Regions from separate parts of the Pseudomonas sp. AC016 genome, predicted to be linked through region 1. Evidence: riboswitches for the same ligand, from Rfam matches in the RefSeq annotation. Region 1 holds a riboswitch; each other region holds the start of a gene.
What was found. A riboswitch is a leader RNA that binds a small molecule or an ion and turns the genes downstream of it on or off. The one in region 1 is predicted to bind cobalamin.

Region 1 (6,477 bases):
TACCTGGCCCACCACCGGGTATCGCGAAAGGAAGCCCGCGAACGCACGCTGGACATGCTCGCCAAGGTGCACATTCGCGAACCGGCGCGGGTCTACGAGCTGTACCCGCACGAGGTGTCGGGCGGCATGGGGCAACGGATCATGATCGCCATGATGGTCATCACCGATCCGCAGGTCATCATCGCCGATGAACCGACCTCGGCGCTGGACGTGTCGGTACGCCGCCAGGTCTTGAATGTGCTCGAAGAACTGGTCAGTGAGCGGGATCTGGGGCTGATCTTCATCAGTCACGACCTGAACATGGTGCGGCATTTCTGTGACCGCGTGCTGGTGATGTATGCCGGACGCGTCGTGGAGTCGCTCAAGGCCGATGAGCTGGATCAGGCCTGCCATCCGTACACACAGGGCCTGCTGGCCGCACTGCCCAGCCTTGATCGCCCGCGCGCCAGCCTGCCGGTATTGCAGCGCGATCCCCTCTGGCTCACTCACTGAGAACGCTCCCATGGCAATGATTGAAGTCAATTCACTGAACCTGAGCTTCGGCACGGGCACTGCTTTGAATCAGGTGCTGCGCGACGTCAACCTGCAGGTCGAGCAGGGTCAGTCGTTCGGGCTGGTCGGCGAGTCGGGGTCGGGCAAGACCACTGTGCTGCGCTGTCTGGCCGGGCAGTACCACCACTGGACAGGTGCCTTGAGCGTGTCGGGCCAGCAGGTCGGCCGCAAGCTCGACGCCAGCCATTACCGCACCGTGCAGATGGTGTTCCAGGACCCCTACGCTTCGTTACACCCGCGTCACACCATTGACGCGGCCCTCAAGGAACCGCTGAGCATCCACAAGATCGATCAGCGTGACCGACGCGTCTGCGACGTGCTGAACCGCGTCGGCCTCAACGAGAGTTTCCGCTTTCGTTACCCGCATCAACTGTCCGGTGGCCAGCGTCAGCGAGTCGCGATTGCCAGAGCGCTGATTCTGGAGCCGCGCGTGTTGCTGCTGGATGAACCGACCTCGGCGCTCGACGTCTCGGTGCAGGCTGAAATCCTCAACCTGCTGGCGGACCTTCGTCAGCAGCAGGGCCTGACCTACCTGATGGTGACGCACGATCTGGGCGTGGTCGCGCACCTGTGCGACCGGGTTGCCGTCATGCAACTGGGCCAGGTCGTGGAGACGCTCGACAGCAGCCAGTTGAGCAACGATCAGGCGCAGCACGACTACTCACGACTGCTGATCCAGGCCAGCCGCGACATGGACGCACGACCGAGCGGATGACCGCTGCAGGTCCTGCACACCAACGAACCCTGCTGACAGCGTGATCCCTGGCCGAACCGGCCATCGGATCCGGCTGCCTGCGATTTACCTCAAACACCTTTTTTCTCACTCGAACAAGAATAAAAAAATGAAAAAATCAATCGCTTTGCTCTCCCTGGCCGCCCTGTTCCCAAGCGCATGGACCCATGCCGACAGCGCCTACATCAACTATCGCCACCAATACGCAGAAAGCACCCGCATGCACGCCGACCGGGTCAAGTTCGGCACGCGGCTGGACAGCGGCTGGGGCTTTGAAGGTGAACTGAAGTACAAAACGGCGGGTGATCGCCAGGACGTCGCGTTCGACAACACCGTTGGCAACGGCCACGAACTGACGGTCAGTTATCAGCACAAGCTCAATGACAAGTGGCTGCTGACCCCCTCCCTCGCACTGGAAAGCATCGAGCGCTCCACGGCCTACAAGATGGGGCTGAAGGTCGGCTACAAGGTCACCGATCAACTGACGCTTTCCGGTCGCTACCGGTATGACTCGATCAAACTCGACCGTGACCGCGTCAACAGGGACATGCCCGATAACCAGATGAACGATCAGTCAGTCAACCGCTACGACGTCTGGGTCAACTACGCCACCAAAGGCCCCTGGTCCTACGAGTATCAGTTCACCTACTTCGACGCCGACTACATCCGCTACGACAACGACAAGACCGACTATGAACAGAACGCAGCCTTCAAATACAAATGGGACAAGAACTGGGTGCCGTTTTTCGAAGTCGGCGACATCAAGGTCAACTCCGAGGACGACAAGCGCCAGCTGAGATTGCGGGTGGGTGTGCAGTACAACTTTCTTTGAGGGTTGGCCGAGCACTGCCGCAGGTCGCCGGGACGCGGAGCGTCCCAAGAGGCATTCCCACGCTGGAGCGTGAGGAACGATCAGCGTAAGGCCGACAAAGCTGATCGTGCCGATGCTCCGCGTCGGCATGCAGCCCGGGACGCGGAGCGTCCCAAGAGGCATTCCCACGCTGGAGCGTGAGGAACGATCAGGTAGGGCTGACAAAGTTGATCGTGCCGATGCTCCGCGTCGGCATGCAGCCCGGGACGCTCTGCGTCCCTTCGATGTCAGTCGCTGTACAGGGCCTGTGTCCTGCGCAGGCGCATGCGGCTGCCGTTGAGGTGCAGGTACATGGCCGAGCGGGCGGCGTCGACGTTGCCTTCGGCAATGGCGCTGTAGATCTGCCGGTGTTCGGCATTGATGCCAGCCAGATAGGCATTTCGGTCGCTCTGGCCGGTGTAGGCCGAGTTCATCCGGGTGCGGGGAATCAGCTTGGTGCCGAGGTGTTTCATGATATCGATCAGGTAGGCATTGCCGGACGCCTTGGCAATCCTGAGGTGAAACTGAAAGTCGGCGTTGATGGTCGTTCCGGACTTCTGCGGCCCCTCCAGCAGGGCGTCGAAGGCCCGCTTGAGCTCCAGCAATGCTTCAGGACTGCGCCGTTGTGCCGCCAGACCTGCCGCTTCGACCTCAAGGCTCAGACGAAACTCCAGCAGGTTCAGTACATCCGCCACCGTGACAATAGTGGCAGGCCCGACGGAAAACCCTTCCGGCGGTGGCATATCGAGCACGAAGGTCCCGACCCCATGACGCGTTTCCACCAGCCCCGCCGCCTGCATTCGCGACAACGCATCGCGCACCACCGTGCGGCTGACGCCCTCGGCCTCCATGATGTTGAGCTCGGAAGGCAGCTTCTCGCCACGCTGAAGCACTCCGTCACGCATGCGCTGGGCAAAGCGGTCGACCAGGGTTTCAGCCAGGCGGCGGTGATTCTTTTGCGAGGAAAGCGCGTTGTCCGACATTGCAGCCTCATGTCTATCGAATACCCGAGTATAGGCTGCGATCCCCGCACAAAACACGCCCTGAGTGAGGTTATACTCAGCGCCCCGACACGGACCTGATCACCCGCCATGGAACCTACCGCATCCCCTAAAGGCCGCCGTTCCAGCCTGACCCAGCAATTGGTTGCCGAATTCGCCCGCAAAATTCGCGAAGGCGAGATCCAGAGCGGCGAAAAACTGCCCACCGAGCAGGTGATCATTCGTGAAACCGGGGTCAGTCGTACCGTTGTCCGTGAAGCCATGTCACGCCTGCAGGCCGAAGGACTGGTCGAGACCCGGCATGGCATCGGCACCTTTGTTGTCGACGCCTCCGAGGCCAGGGCCGATCCGTCGGACGAGCTGTCCATCGGCACACCCGGCGACGCCGTGGCAATCATAGAATTGCGACTGAGCCTGGAGCCCGAAGCCGCCGCGCTGGCTGCACAACGTCGTACGCCCGAACAGTTGAGCGCCATTCGTCAGGCGCTCGACGAACTGCACCGCTGCGTACGGACCGGCCAGGACACCCTGCAGGCCGATTACGAATTCCATCGCCGCATTTCCCTGTGCACCGCCAACAGCTTCTTCACCGATGTGATGAACCAGCTGGGCAGCAGCATTCTGCCGCGCGCGCGCAGTGGTTTCGGCAACATCACGTCATTGCAGATGGAAGACGATCCTCATATTCAGCAACGCGAGCAGGAACAGATCTTCGACGCCCTCGCCCATCAGGATCGCGACGCCGCCCGTGCAGCCATGCGTCTGCACCTGATCAACAGCCTGCAACGCCTGCGTGCAAAGCCATAGCGAGCCCATCCCTTATCGTTTACCATGCCGCCCGTCGGTTTCCGAGAGGAACTAACAGGGAATTCGCCCGCCTCACGCCACGAGCCGAAACGAAACTGCCCCCGCAACTGTAGGCATCGAGCCTGCTCCACCACTGCCACTGGGTGATCCCCGGGAAGGCCGGAGCCAGGTGATGACATGCCAGTCAGGAGACCTGCCGACCTGTATCAATCACTAACCGGCGGGGTGCCCGGGAAGGACATCCTTGCGTCTGGCCTTGGTGCGCCGAGTGCTGCCGTTTCCGGCAGGCCGGGATGTGTTTTCCTGTTGTGCGTGCGCCCTGACACACGTTCGAATCGAGGTCGCATTCCATGTCACTGCCCCGCCTTGCCGCACTCGCTGCCAGCCTGACCTTTTCAAGCCTTGCGTTCGCCGCACCGACCCACTATCCGCTGACCCTTGAAAACTGCGGCTACTCGCTGACGTTCGAGCATGCGCCGACCAAAGCAGTGACCATCGGCCAGTCGGGCACGGAGATGCTTTACGAGCTGGGCCTGGGCGACAGACTGGTCGGCACCTCCCTGTGGTTCAACGATGTATTGCCGCGCTTCAAAGAGCAGAACGACAAGGTCGAGCGCCTGGCCAACAACGAACCCAGTTTTGAGGCCGTGATAGGCAAACGTCCCGAACTGGTTGCCGTGCAGCTGGAATGGATGGTCGGCAAGCAAGGCGCAGTCGGCACGCGGGAGCAGTTCCACGAACTGAAAATCCCGACCTACCTCATGCCGTCCGACTGCGAAGGCAAGGACAATCTGGTCGGCGCCGACGGCACGCGCCTCGAAGCGTTTCGCATCGAGACCATCTACAAGAGCATCGAGCAACTGGCGCAGATCTTTGATGCGCAGGAGCGCGGCGACAAACTGGTCGCCGATCTCAAGGCCCGCCTGAGCGCTGCAGTGGCCAACGTCAAACAGAACCACGACAAAGACGTATCAGCAGTGTTCTGGTTCTCAAGCTCCGACCTGAAAGCCGACCCTTTCGTCGCGGGTCGCAAGGGTATTCCAGACTTCATGCTCAATAATCTGGGGATGCGTAACATCGTCCAGTCCGATGAAGAGTGGCCGACCGTTGGCTGGGAAACCATCGCCAAGGCCAACCCGAGCATTCTGGTGATCGCCCGCATGGACCGTCGCCGTTTTCCGGCCGACGATTACCGCAGGAAAATCGAATTCCTCAAGTCTGACCCGGTGACCCGCAACATGGACGCTGTGAAGCACGACCGCATCGTGATCATCGACGCCGAAGGCATGCAGGCCAGCCTGCGCCTGTTCACCGGCATCGAAGAGCTGTCCGCCGCCGCCAACCGTTTCAACGCCACTCCATGAAACTGCCCGTCGCGCTCGGCCATGTGATCTGGGTCTCGGCAGTGCTGCTGCTGGCGATCATCGTCGGCGCTGCCATTGGCGAGACCTCGATCAGCCTGCAGGTGGTGTTCCAGGTGCTGGCCAACAAACTGTGGGCGGCAGGCTATGTGCTGGACCCCATTGATGAAGGCATCGTCTGGAATTACCGGCTGACCCGCGCCATCGTGGCGGCAGCCTGCGGTTCCGGGCTGGCCATTTGTGGCGTGGTGCTGCAGTCGCTGTTGCGCAACCCGCTGGCGGACCCTTATCTGCTGGGCATTTCAGCCGGCGCCTCGACCGGCGCAGTCATGGTGGCGATTCTGGGGTTCGGTGCCGGGGTCATTTCCATGTCGGCAGGCGCTTTTGTCGGTGCGCTGGTGGCGTTCTCTCTGGTTGCCCTGCTCGCCCATTCCTCGCGGGGCAACACCGCGGCCGGGCAGATCATTCTGGCGGGCATTGCCGGTTCGCAACTGTTCAACGCGCTGACCTCGTTCCTGATCACCAAGTCGGCCAGCTCCGAACAGGCGCGCGGCATCATGTTCTGGTTGCTGGGCAACCTGAGTGGCGTACGCTGGCCCTCGGTGTGGATGGCTGTCCCGGCGGCGCTGTTTGGCCTTCTGGTGTGCCTCTGGCATCGGCGCGCACTGGATGCCTTCACCTTCGGCAGCGACTCCGCCGCGTCTCTGGGCATCGCCGTACGGCGGGTGCAGATCGTGTTGATCGCCACTGCGGCCCTGGTCACGGCAGTGATGGTCTCGATTGTGGGGTCCATCGGTTTTGTCGGTCTGGTAATCCCCCACGCTGTACGTATGCTCACCGGCGTGCGCCATGCCCGGCTGGTGCCACTGAGCGCCTTGAGCGGCGCGCTGTTCCTCATCGCTGCGGACATTCTCTCCCGCACCCTGATCAAGGGCCAGGCGCTGCCCATCGGGGTGATCACCGCCCTGATCGGCGCACCGGTATTTGCGCTGATCCTCATTCAGGGGAACAGGACACGATGAACGCCTTCACTCCCGATATCGGCACCCCGGCGCTCGGTTGCACAGGGCTTGGCTATTCGGTTCGCGGCGCAACACTGCTGCGCGACGTGGATCTGAGCATCGCGCAAGGCGAAACGCTGGGCATCGTGGGGCCGAACGGCTCGGGCAAATC
Region 2 (6,477 bases), 880 kb from region 1:
GTGGCCTGATCGGCTATGTATACCGCGACGCTGCGGGGATCTCCCTGCCGCGCTCCACGCGTGACATGGTTGTGATGGGCGCGCCGAATGTGCGCCGCGAACAGCTGCAGTCAGGGGATCTGGTGTTCTTCGCCACCTCGGGCGGCTCGCAGGTTTCCCATGCAGGGATCTACGTCGGCGAAGGCCGCTTCGTGCACGCGCCGGCCACCGGAGGCACGGTCAAGCTCGACAGCCTCGACAAGCCGTATTGGCAGAAAGCCTACCTCAACGCCAAGCGCGTGATTCAACCGTCGGACTTGGCACAGAATCGTCCTTGATCGCTGATGCCGCAGCTTCTGCCGTTGTCGTGCAGATAACAGCGGATTGTGGGAAAAGCCACGTTCATTCAGTAAATGGTGATCGTTCCTACGCTCTGCGTGGGAATGCCTCCCAGGACGCTCCGCGTCCGGCTCTGAGCGTCACCGCGTTATTGAGCCGCCTTCACCGACGTCACGCGCCAGATCTTGTTGCCCACGTCATCCGCCACCAGCAATCCGCCGCGATGGTCGTTGACCACACCTACCGGACGGCCCATGGCCTTTTCGTCGCTGTTGAGGAAGCCGGTCAGCACGTCGACAGGCGCGCCGTTGGGTTTGCCGCCGCTGAAGGGCACGAATACCACCTTGTAACCACTGTGCGGTTTGCGGTTCCACGAACCATGCTGGCCGATAAACAGGCCTTCGTTGAACGGTGCTGCCAGCGTCTTGCCGTCGGCGAACACCAGCCCCAGTGATGCTGTGTGCGGGCCGACCGCATAATCGGGGGCGATGGCCTTGGCGACCAGTGCCGGGTTCTGCGGTTTGACGCGCTCGTCCACGTGCTGGCCGTAGTAGCTGTAAGGCCAGCCATAGAAGCCGCCGTCCTGCACCGAGGTCACGTAATCGGGCACCAGATCGCTGCCGATCTCGTCACGCTCGTTGACGGCTGTCCACAGTTTTCCAGTGGTTGGCTCCCAATCCATCCCGTTGGGGTTGCGCAGCCCCGAGGCGAAGATGCGATGGTTGCCGGTGGCAGCGTCCACTTCCCAGATCGCTGCACGGCCTTCTTCCTTGTCCATGCCGTTCTCGGCCACGTTGCTGTTGGAACCGACGGTCACGTACAGCTTGCTGCCGTCCTTGCTGGCAATGACGTTCTTGGTCCAGTGGTGATTCAGCGTGCCGCCCGGCAGGTCGACCACTTTGGTCGGCTGGGCGCTGATCGAGGTCTGGCCGTTTTCATACGGGAAGCTGATCAGGCGGTCGGTGTCGGCCACGTACAGCTTGTTGCCCACCAGTGTCATGCCGAACGGCGAGTTGAGGTTCTGCAGAAAGACGCTGCGGGTTTCGGCCACGCCGTCATTGTTGGTGTCGCGCAGCAGGGTGATGCGGTTGGCGCTCGGTACGCCCGCACCGGCGCGGCCCATGACCTTCTCCATGACCCAGCCACGGATGCCTTTGCCATCATCCGGCTTGGCCGGTGAGTTGGTTTCCGCGACCAGTACGTCGCCGTTGGGTAGCACGTACAGCCAGCGCGGGTGATCCAGATGTTCAGCGAAGGCGCCAACCTGGGTGCCTGGCGCGGCCACCGGTTTTGCGTCCTTTTCCCAGCCGATGGCCGGGGCGATGTTGACCGTCGGAATCAGTGTCTTGTTCGGCTCCGGCAGTTTTGGAGAAGGCCCTGTTCCATCCGAGACCTGCAAGGTCGAAGATTCGCCGCACGCCGCGAGGCCGCCTGCGAGCAGAAGCAGTACGGCGTACTGTGGTCTGATTTTGAACATCGTGAATCTCCATCGACAAAGGCTTGGTCCAGTAAGGGATAGAGATACCCTGACCGCCGAGGTTCAATTGCGAGCCACCATCCGGCGGCGTCATGCAAGTGAATGGCCTTTATGCCCTGTGTACTGCGGTGTCGATTGACGCTCCACCCCCAACCCTCTACCCTTCGCGGTTTGTTTCAGGTGCTCTGCAATCCTCCCGATTGGCAGGGTGAAACAGGGAAGCCGGTGAGGGTCTGACGATCCGATTCCGGCGCTGCCCCCGCAACGGTAAATGAGTCAAGGCTGTGCATCGTGCCACTGCGTTTCGACGCGGGAAGGCGTGCAGCCCGGATGACCCGCTCATGAGCCCGGAGACCGGCCTGAAATACTCAATGGCATCACGGAGGGTGATGCTCTGTGCAGGGCGTTGCCGTGCTGTTCAGTGCTGTCCTTCCGTCTGCTTTCGCGACCCCCCGAGCGGAGAGCCGAGATGAACGAATCCCCCGAACGCGACGAACGCCATCTGGCGCGCATGCAGCGCAAGAAAGCCGTGATGGACGAACGTATCGCCAGCTCGCCCAATGAATGCGGCCTGTTGCTGGTGTTGTCCGGCAATGGCAAGGGCAAGAGCAGCTCGGCGTTCGGCATGCTTGCGCGGGCAATGGGCCATGGCATGCAGTGCGGCGTGGTGCAGTTCATCAAGGGGCGCAACAGCACAGGCGAGGAAATGTTTTTCCGCCGCTTCCCCGAGCAGGTGCGCTATCACGTGATGGGCGAGGGCTTTACCTGGGAAACCCAGGATCGCCAGCGCGATATCGCGGCCGCCGAAGCTGCCTGGGCCGTGAGCCTGGAAATGCTGCGCGACCCGGCTATCGGTCTGGTGGTGCTCGACGAGCTGAACATTGCCCTCAAGCACGGCTATCTGGATCTTGAACAGGTATTGACCGATCTTCAGGCGCGCCCGCCCATGCAGCATGTGGTGGTGACCGGCCGTGGCGCAAAACCCGAACTGATCGACCTGGCGGATACCGTTTCGGATATCGGCGTGGTCAAACATGCATTCCAGTCCGGCATCCGGGCGCAGAAAGGTATCGAACTGTGAGCCATTCCGTTATGAGCATCCGTTCATGAGAACCCCCAGGGATTGCCCGGCAGTACTGATCGCTGCACCGGCCTCCGGTCAGGGCAAGACCACCGTCACCGCAGCACTGGCACGCCTGCACCGCAATCAGGGGCGCAAGGTACGGGTCTTCAAGTGTGGCCCGGACTTTCTCGATCCCATGATTCTCGAGCGGGCGAGCGGGGCGCCGGTGTTTCAGCTGGACCTGTGGATGGTCGGTGCCGACGAGAGCCGTCGCCTGCTGTGGGAAGCCGCCGAAGACGCGGACCTGATCCTTATCGAAGGCGTGATGGGCTTGTTCGACGGCACGCCGTCCAGTGCTGATCTGGCGCGGCACTTCGGCGTACCGGTGCTCGGCGTGATTGACGGCACGGCGATGGCCCAGACCTTCGGTGCCCTGGCGCTGGGGCTGGCGCGCTATCAGCCTGACCTGCCGTTTGCCGGCGTGCTGGCCAATCGCGTGGGCACCGTACGTCATGCGCAGTTGCTGGAAAACAGCCTGACCGAAGGCCTGCGCTGGTATGGCGCGCTGTCCCGTGAAACCGGCTTCGAACTGCCCAGTCGCCATTTGGGGCTGGTGCAGGCCGACGAACTCAACGACCTGGACCTGCGTCTGGACATGGCCGCTGCGGCCCTGGCCTCCACCTGTGAGGTGGCCTTGCCGCCTGCGGTCACGTTCACTGCGCCAGAACCGGTTCATGTCGAGCGCTGGCTGGACGGCGTACGGATTGCCGTGGCTCGCGATGGAGCCTTTGCGTTCACCTACGGCGCGAGTCTCGATCTGCTGCGCAATATGGGCGCGGAACTGAGCTTCTTCTCGCCGATCCGCGACAGCCATCTGCCTGAAGCAGACAGCCTGTACCTGCCCGGCGGCTATCCCGAGCTGCATCACGTCGAGCTGTCTGCCAACGCCACGATGCTGGCCGATATTCGAGCGCACCATGCGGCAGGCAAGCCTACATTGGCCGAATGCGGCGGCATGCTGTATCTGCTCGAAGCCCTGACCGATGTTGAAGGCGTGCGCGCTGAACTGGTCGGTCTGCTGGCGGGCGAGGCGGCGATGCAGAAGCGTCTGGCAGCGCTGGCGTTGCAGGCGGTCGAGATGCCGGAAGGCGAGTTGCGCGGTCACACCTATCACCATTCTTTGACCACCACCGAACTGCAGCCGATTGGCCGAGGCGTCAGCCCCAACGGCGGGCGCGGTGCGGAAGCGGTTTATCGTGAAGGCCGTCTTACCGCGACCTATATCCATTTCTATTTTCCGTCCTGTCCCCAGGCGATTGCGGCCCTGTTCAAGCCATGACCGAACATGCGTTCAATGATGAAGAGCGGGCAGCGGTGTACCGCGCTATTGCCGAGCGCCGCGACATGCGGCACTTCGTCGGTGGCAGCGTGGCGCCCGAACTGCTTGCCCGTTTGCTGGAAGCTGCACACCAGGCACCCAGCGTTGGCCTGATGCAGCCCTGGCGGTTCATTCGGATCAGCGACCCGGCACTGCGTGTCAGGATGCAGGCGCAGGTCGAAGAAGAGCGGGTCCGCACGGCCGAGGCACTGGGCGAGCGGACCGACGAGTTCATGAAGCTCAAGGTCGAAGGCATCAACGACTGCGCCGAGGTGCTGGTTGCCGCGCTGATGGAAGGTCGCGAGCAGCACATCTTTGGCCGTCGCACCCTGCCGGAAATGGACATGGCGTCGTTGTCCTGCGCGATCCAGAACCTGTGGCTGGCTGCGCGCGCCGAAGGGCTGGGCATGGGCTGGGTGTCGTTGTTCGACCCTGACGCACTGGCCGATCTGTTGGCGATGCCGGAAGGCGCCAAGCCGCTGGCGATTCTCTGCCTGGGCCCCGTGAAAGAATTTTACCCAGCACCCATGCTCGTGCTGGAGGGCTGGGCGCAGGCGCGTCCGCTGAGTGAACTGTTGTATGAGAATCAATGGGGAGTGAGTCAATGAGTGTGGCGCTGTTGAGCGTGGCCGGGGTTGCGCTGGATGCGCTGCTCGGCGAGCCGAAACGCTCCCATCCGCTGGTGGCGTTCGGGCGCTTTGCCAATCGTCTGGAGCAGCGCTTCAACAGTGGCGGCCGGGGCTGGCGCAGCCATGGCGTCACGGCCTGGTTCGTGGCGGTGATCCCGCTGACACTGCTGGCCACGCTGCTGAGTTGGGCACCGTTCGTGGGTTGGCTGGTGGAGATTCTGGCGCTGTATTGCGCGCTGGGCATGCGCAGTCTCGGTGAGCATGTGCAGCCGGTGGCCCAGGCATTGCGCAGCGATGATCTGGAGGAGGCGCGTCGTCGCGTCGGCTATCTGGTCAGCCGCCAGACCAGCGAACTGGATGCAACTGAAGTCGCCCGCGCGGCCACCGAGTCGGTGCTGGAAAACGGCAGCGATGCAATATTCGCTGCACTGTTCTGGTTTGTCGTAGCCGGTGTTCCCGGCGTGGTGCTGTATCGCCTGAGCAATACGCTGGATGCCATGTGGGGCTATCGCAATGAACGTTTCGAGCGTTTCGGCTGGGCTGCGGCGAAGATCGATGACCTGCTCAACTATATTCCTGCACGCCTGGTGGCGCTGACCTACGCGCTGCTGGGCAAGACTCGGTTGGCGCTGCGCTGCTGGCGCACTCAGGGACCGACCTGGGACAGTCCCAACGCAGGTCCGGTAATGGCGGCCGGTGCTGGCGCGCTGGGCGTCGAATTGGGTGGCGCGGCGATCTATCACGGCGAGCTGCATCAGCGTCCGCAATTGGGCGAAGGCGTTCCGGCAGATGCCGACTCCATCGACCGTGGCTGGGAACTGGTGCAGCGCGGCGTGTGGCTGTGGTTGCTGGTGCTGTGCGTCGGGACAGCATTCTATGCTTGAGCACGGCGGGCGCCTGCGCGCTGCGGCGCAGCACTACGGCATCAATCAGGCCGAGTGGCTGGATTTGTCCACCGGCATTGCGCCGTGGTCCGTGCCGGTGCCGGAGATTCCTTTGCGTGCCTGGGCGCGCCTGCCCGAGAACGATGATGGTCTCGAGACTGCCGCCTGCGCCTATTATGGCGTGTCAGAGGTATTGCCTGTAGCGGGTTCGCAGGCGGCAATCCAGGCCCTGCCGCGAGTGCGCAGTACGGGGCGGGTGGGCGTGCTGTCGCCATGCTACGCCGAACATGCGCATGCCTGGCGCAAGCAGGGTTATCTGGTGCGTGAGGTCGGCGAGCACGAAGTGGATTACTTCCTCGACAGCCTTGATGTGCTGGTGGTGGTCAATCCCAACAACCCGACCGGCCTGCGCCTGAGCGCCGAGCGCCTGCTGGGATGGCATGCGCGGCTGGCAGAGCGGGGCGGCTGGCTGGTGGTGGACGAGGCCTTCATGGATAACACCCCTGAGCTGAGCCTGGCAGCTGAAACCTGGCGTATCGGACTGGTCGTGCTGCGCTCGTTCGGCAAGTTTTTCGGATTGGCCGGGGTCAGGCTTGGCTTCGTGCTGGCCGAACCCGCGCTGCTCAGGTTGCTGGCGCACGAAATCGGCCCGTGGTCGGTCGGCGGTCCGACGCGGATTCTGGGGCAGGCGTGTCTGAATGACCGCGAATGGCAGGCGCAGCAGCGCG
Region 3 (6,477 bases), 5.2 Mb from region 1:
CGTGGGGCGACGACTTCCCGCAGGCTGTCGAGAATCAGAGCGAGATCGGCGTGCTCCGGCAAATCCGTCACATCCTGACCGTCGGTGATGCGCTCGATAAGGGCGGCCGCGTACAGCTCAAGACGCTCACGCGCGTCGCCAGCCGTGCGCCACGGGTCGGCACTCAGCGCCAACAATTCGGCTGGTCGCGGACCTTGCCAGGACTCGGCAAGCTCGCAATCCAGCGGATCGAAGCCCAGCTCAAAGGCCTTGCTCAGCGCCCGCAACAGGCTCGACTGGGCTCCGCGGCCATCGCCACGGGGAATACGCAACAAAGCCAGCAGCGTGTCGGTGCGCAAGCGGCCTTCAGGCGACTGACCAAAGATATGCAGCCCATCGCGGATCTGCGATTCCTTCAAATCACACAGATAGGTATCCAGACGCGGCAGCCAGATCGCCGCATCGGCATCGCTGTCGGTCGCTTCATCCAGCGCCAGTTCCCGGTCGATCCGGGTTTCGCGGACCAGATTCAGAATGTCGCGCTGCAGCTCGCGGGCGCGACGCGGGTCCAGCAACTGTGCTTCGTAATATTCGTCCGCCAGCAGTTCCAGATTGCGCAACGGGCCGTAGGTTTCGGCGCGAGTCAGCGGCGGCATCAAGTGGTCGATGATCACGGCCTGCGTGCGACGCTTGGCCTGTGCGCCCTCGCCCGGGTCGTTGACGATGAACGGATAGATGTTCGGCATCGGGCCCAGCACAGCGTCCGGCCAGCAGTTCTCGGACAGGCCTACGCCCTTGCCGGGCAGCCACTCCAGGTTACCGTGCTTGCCGACATGCACCACCGCGTGCGCGCCGTAGGCCTTGCGCAGCCAGAAGTAGAAGGCGAGGTAGCCGTGCGGAGGAACCAGATCCGGGTCGTGGTAGACCGCGCTTGGATCGACCTGATAGCCGCGTGCCGGCTGAATGCCGACGAAGGTCAAACCATAGCGTATGCCTGCGATCATCATCCGGCCGCTGCGGAACATTGGGTCGGCGTCCGGCGCGCCCCAACGGGCGTTCACCGCGTCACGATTGGCTTGCGGCAGCGCATTGAACGCGTCCAGGTATTCTTCCAGCGCCATGCTCTGCTGACACGGGCGCTGATCGACGCTGTCCAGATCATTGGTCACGCCGCCAAGCAATTGCTTGATCAGTTCAGTGCCGCTGTCGGGTAGCCCGGCCAGCGGATAACCCTCGGCCTGCATGGCGCGCAGGATATTCAGCGCGGCGGCGGGCGTGTCCAGCCCGACGCCGTTGCCGATTCGGCCATCGCGGGTCGGGTAGTTGGCGAGAATCAGCGCCACACGCTTGTCGGCATTGGGCAGGCGCGCCAGCAGAATCCAGCGTCGTGCCAGCTGGGCAACGAAGTCCATGCGCTCAGGATGCGCCCGATAGCAGACCACATCGGACTGACTGCGCTCGCTGCGCCATGCCAGATCCTTGAAGCTGATCGGCCTACTGATGATGCGTCCGTCCAGCTCCGGCAACGCGATGTGCATCGCCAGATCGCGCGCACCCAGGCCTTGCGCACTGGCACTCCAGGCAGGCTCGTTGTCTTGCGCACAGATGGCCTGGATCACCGGTACATCGCGCCGAAACGGTCGCAAATGCGGCGTTTCAGGGCTCGATTGAGCAAAGCCGGTGGTATTGAGGATCAGTTCGACTCCGGCCTCATCCAGCCAGTCTTCTACCTGCGTGAAGCAGCCAGCCTCCTTTAGGCTGGCGACGGCGATCGGCAAAGGGTTGAGGCCCTGCGCCTGCAGTCGCTCGCAAAACTCATCGATGAACCCGGTGTTGGCGGCCTGCAGGTGCGAACGATAGAACAGCAGCGCTGCAACAGGCTGATCGTTGCGCCAGTCAGCCCGCCAGTCCGCCAATCCGGCAGTTGCCCGCTTCGGATGATAAATAGCGGTGCGTGGCAGTGGCTGGGGTTCGGCCCATGAATAGTCGCGCGAAAGCCAGGTGCTGGCGATGCAGCTATAAAGGTCCAACGCATTCTGTAGACCGCCCTGACGCAGAAATTGCCACAGGCGGTTGCAGTCGGTCGCCGCAACGGTGCTCAGGTCGATCAATTCCGGATCGTGCCGGTCACACCCCGGCACCATAATCACCGTGACGCCCTGCGCAGCCAGCTCCATCAGCCGCTCGACGCCGTAACGCCAGTAGCCAATGCCGCCGTGCAGGGAAAGCAAAATCACTTTGGCGTGGCGCAGTACCTCATCGACATACAGATCGACCGAGGCGTGATTCTGCACCTGCATCGGGTTGGCCAGACGCAGACTGGGATAATCCTCCGGCAACTGCCGGGCGGCTTCGGCGAGCAGCGCCAGACTCGAATCGCCACTGCAGAGAATCACCAGATCGGCGGGGGTCTGCCCCAGATCAGCGATGCTGTCGTCGGGTACGAAACCGCCGGGCTGGGTTCTCAGCAGGTGCATGGGTCAGCCTGCGATCGCGGCGTTGAGTTGAGCTTCCAGCGCAGCAGCGTCCAGCTCCTGGCCGATCAGCACCAGATGGGTCATGCGCTCTTCGTGGGCGCGCCAGGCACGGTCGAAATGCTTGTCGAAACGCGTGCCCACGCCCTGAATCAGCAGGCGCATCGGCTTGCCGGGAATCGCAGCAAAACCCTTGACGCGCAGGATGCCGTGCTGCACAACCAGTTGGGTCAGCGCGTTGAGCAGCGCCGCTTCATCGGCCTGTGGCAGTTTGATGGAAATAGAATCGAAGGCGTCGTGATCGTGATCATCGTCTTCACCGTCGTGATGGTCATGGTGCGTCTTGCGACCGTCGATGTGGACTTCGGATTCGGCACCGACACCCAGCAAGACGCTGATCGGCAGGCGGCCACTGCTGGCCTCGATCACCTTGACGGCAGGCGGCAACTCTTCGGCGACTTCGGCGCGAACCTTGGCCAGACCGTCAACGTCGATCATGTCGGCCTTGTTGAGGATGACCAGATCGGCGCTGGCCAGTTGATCGGCGAACAGCTCGTGCAGCGGCGACTCGTGGTCCAGGTTCGGATCAAGCTTGCGCTGGGCATCGACCTGATCCGGGAAGGCCGCAAAAGTGCCCGCCAGTACCGCCGGGCTGTCGACGACAGTGATGACCGCGTCGACCGTGCAGGCGTTACGGATTTCCGGCCACTGGAAAGCCTGAACCAGAGGCTTTGGCAGCGCCAGGCCGCTGGTTTCGATCAGGATGTGATCCAGATCGCCACGACGGGCGACCAGCTCACGCATCACCGGGAAGAACTCTTCCTGAACGGTGCAGCACAGGCAGCCGTTGGCCAGTTCGTAGACACGACCGTTGGCTTCCTCTTCGGTACAGCCGATGGTGCACTGCTTGAGGATTTCGCCGTCGATGCCCAGCTCGCCGAATTCGTTGACGATCACGGCAATGCGACGCCCTTCGGCGTTATCGAGCATGTGCCGCAACAGGGTGGTCTTGCCCGAGCCCAGGAAGCCGGTGACGATGGTGACGGGAAGCTTGGCCAGTGTTTTCATCAGATGCCCTTGTGGCAATGCGGCGGGCAAACAGGACGAGAGCCGCGTGCCACGCACGCGGATCAGATCGCCACCGGATCACCCCGCCCGGTTGTAGTGAGAATTCGCAGGCCTTGGCCCGGTTCGAGGCAGGTCTCCTGGCTTACGGCAGCGCATTGCAGGCTTTCGGGCCTTGCCAACGCGCGCTCATCGCGCCTTCCCGCCGGGGCAGTGGCTGTGCGATGAACATGACCGTTTACAGTTGCGGGGGCAGCTGCGGCATCGACCGCATTCCCGTCTTAGCTGCGCTTGCGCACTGGGCAGCAAGCGAAGAACCTCGAACCGGCAAGGCTACGCAGTGACCGCTGGCAGGTCAATCGCTGAGATTGACGATCCCCCGCGACGCGTGGTCTCCTGTGCGCCTTGTTACGGGTGCCCCTCACGGGGTGAAACGGGAAACCGGTGCGCTCAGATCGTTGAGCAAGTCCGGTGCTGCCCCCGCAACGGTAAGCGAGAGGAAGTCAGATCCACTGTGCTCAGGCATGGGAAGGTGACTTCGAAGGACGGACAGTGCTGTCACGTCCCCTCGCGAGCCCGGAGACCGGCCCGCTACGTTTGCAAATGACACACCCGCGGTGGGCGGGCGCCGTTGAAACCTCTGACGTTCGTCAGCGGGTATCTTTGCGCATGGCCCGCTTTTGCCCAACGTCTCCAGAGGGAACGCCATGACGACCATCAGCAGCAGCCATTCGGCCGCAGCAAGCTCCACCCGCACGCAACGTCTCACCGCCGCCATCAGCGCCGTACTGCTGGGCGCGTGCCTGGTGTACTTTGCAGGGTTCTCGCACATCGCCGCCGTGCACAACGCGGCACACGACACCCGTCACAGCGCTGCCTTCCCTTGTCATTGAGGACAACACAATGTTCAAGCGAATCGCCTCCACCGCAGGCTTCACCGGCCTGCTCGCAGCGCTGCTACTGACCTTGTTGCAAAGCTTCTGGGTCGTCCCGTTGATCCAACAGGCCGAGACTTACGAAAACGCACCTGCCGAACACGAGCATGAACAGGCTGGCGGCGTTGTGGCCGAGCACAGTCATGAACATGATAAAGCCGCCTGGGAGCCGGAAAACGGCTGGCAGCGCGTGCTATCCACCACCGGCGGCAATCTGGTGGTCGCGGTTGGTTTCGCACTGATGCTTGCCGGGCTTTACACCTTGCGCGCACCGGGCAGTCCGCTTCAGGGCGCCGGATGGGGACTGGCCGGTTTCGCCGTCTTCGTGCTGGCCCCAACCCTGGGCCTGCCACCGGAACTGCCGGGCACCGCAGCGGCCGAACTCGGTCAGCGTCAGTTCTGGTGGATTGGCACCGCAGCCTCTACCGCTGCTGGCCTCGCGCTGCTGATCTTCGGTCAGAACCTGCTGCTCAAAGTGCTGGGCGTTGCCATTCTGGTTGCGCCTCATGTGATCGGCGCACCGCAGCCGCTGGTTCATGAGAGTCTCGCGCCTGAAGCACTCGAATCGCAGTTCATCATCGCTTCGCTGCTGACCAATGCCGTGTTCTGGGTAGCATTGGGCCTGATCAGCGCCTGGCTGTTCCGCCGCAACAACGCCGATCTGCAGCATGCCGAACCGTACCCGGCCTGAGCAGACGAACGCCCTGCCCGCTTCTGTCATCGTCGCGGGCCTGGGGTGTCGGCGCGGCTGCTCTGCCCTTCAGTTGCATGAACTGCTGGAGTGCCACCTCAGCGCGCATGGACTCGACATAAGCGACATTACCGCGCTGGCCTCCATCGACCTGAAAAGCGAAGAGCCCGGCCTGCTGGCGCTGGCGCGACAACTGGCCGTGCCACTGGTGTTCTTCAACGCGGCGCAACTGGTGTACTGGGATCTTCACCTCACCCATCGCTCGGCGAATGTGCTGCAACACACCGGCTGCCACGGCGTCGCCGAAGGTTCGGCGCTGGCCCTTGCGGCGCAATTGGGTGATGGCACTGCCGGACTGGTGATCGAACGCCAGAAAAGCACCCACGCTACATTTGCCTTGGCAACCAGCCCCGCAACCGGCGGATAATTCCGACAATGAGTCATTTCAGGAGATTCCCTTGACCGTTTTTTTCATCGGTGCAGGCCCCGGCGACCCGGAGCTGATCACCGTCAAGGGCCAGCGCCTGATTCGCACTTGCCCGGTCATCATCTACGCAGGCTCGCTGGTGCCCATCGCGGTACTTGAGGGCAATCAGGCTATGCAGGTGGTCAACAGCGCCGAGCTGCACCTGGAACAGATCATCGAACTGATCAAGACCGCTCATGCGCAAGGCCAGGACGTGGCACGCGTGCATTCGGGTGATCCAAGCCTGTATGGCGCCATCGGCGAGCAGATCCGTCATTTGCGCGAGCTGGGCATTCCCTTTGAAATCATCCCCGGCGTTACGGCAACGGCGGCCTGCGCGGCGTTGCTCGGCACAGAACTCACCCTGCCGGACATCTCGCAAAGCGTGATCCTGACCCGCTACGCCGACAAGACCTCAATGCCGCCCGGCGAAGAATTGGCCAGCCTTGCTCAGCATCGGGCCACGATGGCGATTCATCTGGGGGTCAACAATCTGCACCGGATCATCGAAGAGCTCATACCGCATTACGGCGCGGACTGCCCGATTGCCGTGGTGCATCGCGCCAGCTGGCCGGATCAGGACTGGGTACAGGGCACGTTGGCGGACATCGAAGAAAAGGTGCAGGCCAAGGGGTTCCGGCGCACCGCACTGATACTGGTAGGACGCGTGCTGGCAAACGATACGTTCAGCGAATCATCACTGTATCGGGCAGGTCATGCCCATCTGTTCAGACCTTAGCGACAGAGCTCGGCAAGCAGCGGGCACCCGCAATGGTGTGGACATAGTCAGACGCGGCCCCGGCATTGCTGAAACGACGCAGGTCGTCCGGTGGCAGCTGACGTGACTGAACTGGCTGTGTACGGACC

Region 2: linked by a shared signal. The riboswitch ahead of cobO (cob(I)yrinic acid a,c-diamide adenosyltransferase) and the one ahead of AC0IXS_RS02860 (ABC transporter substrate-binding protein) in region 1 are both predicted to bind cobalamin.
Region 3: linked by a shared signal. The riboswitch ahead of AC0IXS_RS26345 (CbtB domain-containing protein) and the one ahead of AC0IXS_RS02860 (ABC transporter substrate-binding protein) in region 1 are both predicted to bind cobalamin.

The regions. Positions count from the first base shown of each region.
Region 1 covers NZ_CEEDCC010000001.1:691,011-697,487, forward strand. Annotated here, with positions in the region: gene AC0IXS_RS02835 (ABC transporter ATP-binding protein) at 1-492, shown strand, start outside; gene AC0IXS_RS02840 (ABC transporter ATP-binding protein) at 503-1,267, shown strand; gene AC0IXS_RS02845 (oligogalacturonate-specific porin KdgM family protein) at 1,395-2,117, shown strand; gene AC0IXS_RS02850 (FadR/GntR family transcriptional regulator) at 2,384-3,118, opposite strand; gene AC0IXS_RS02855 (FadR/GntR family transcriptional regulator) at 3,227-3,943, shown strand; cobalamin riboswitch at 3,962-4,158, shown strand; gene AC0IXS_RS02860 (ABC transporter substrate-binding protein) at 4,294-5,307, shown strand; gene AC0IXS_RS02865 (FecCD family ABC transporter permease) at 5,304-6,326, shown strand; gene AC0IXS_RS02870 (ABC transporter ATP-binding protein) at 6,323-6,477, shown strand, end outside.
Region 2 covers NZ_CEEDCC010000001.1:1,570,624-1,577,100, reverse strand. Annotated here, with positions in the region: gene AC0IXS_RS06945 (C40 family peptidase) at 1-317, shown strand, start outside; gene AC0IXS_RS06940 (PQQ-dependent sugar dehydrogenase) at 467-1,795, opposite strand; cobalamin riboswitch at 1,957-2,172, shown strand; gene cobO (cob(I)yrinic acid a,c-diamide adenosyltransferase) at 2,265-2,876, shown strand; gene AC0IXS_RS06930 (cobyrinate a,c-diamide synthase) at 2,902-4,197, shown strand; gene bluB (5,6-dimethylbenzimidazole synthase) at 4,194-4,844, shown strand; gene cbiB (adenosylcobinamide-phosphate synthase CbiB) at 4,841-5,749, shown strand; gene cobD (threonine-phosphate decarboxylase CobD) at 5,742-6,477, shown strand, end outside.
Region 3 covers NZ_CEEDCC010000001.1:5,842,218-5,848,694, reverse strand. Annotated here, with positions in the region: gene cobN (cobaltochelatase subunit CobN) at 1-2,456, opposite strand, end outside; gene cobW (cobalamin biosynthesis protein CobW) at 2,460-3,521, opposite strand; cobalamin riboswitch at 3,632-3,855, opposite strand; cobalamin riboswitch at 3,914-4,124, shown strand; gene AC0IXS_RS26345 (CbtB domain-containing protein) at 4,226-4,411, shown strand; gene AC0IXS_RS26340 (CbtA family protein) at 4,422-5,144, shown strand; gene AC0IXS_RS26335 (cobalamin biosynthesis protein) at 5,122-5,571, shown strand; gene cobM (precorrin-4 C(11)-methyltransferase) at 5,603-6,349, shown strand; gene AC0IXS_RS26325 (hypothetical protein) at 6,339-6,477, opposite strand, start outside.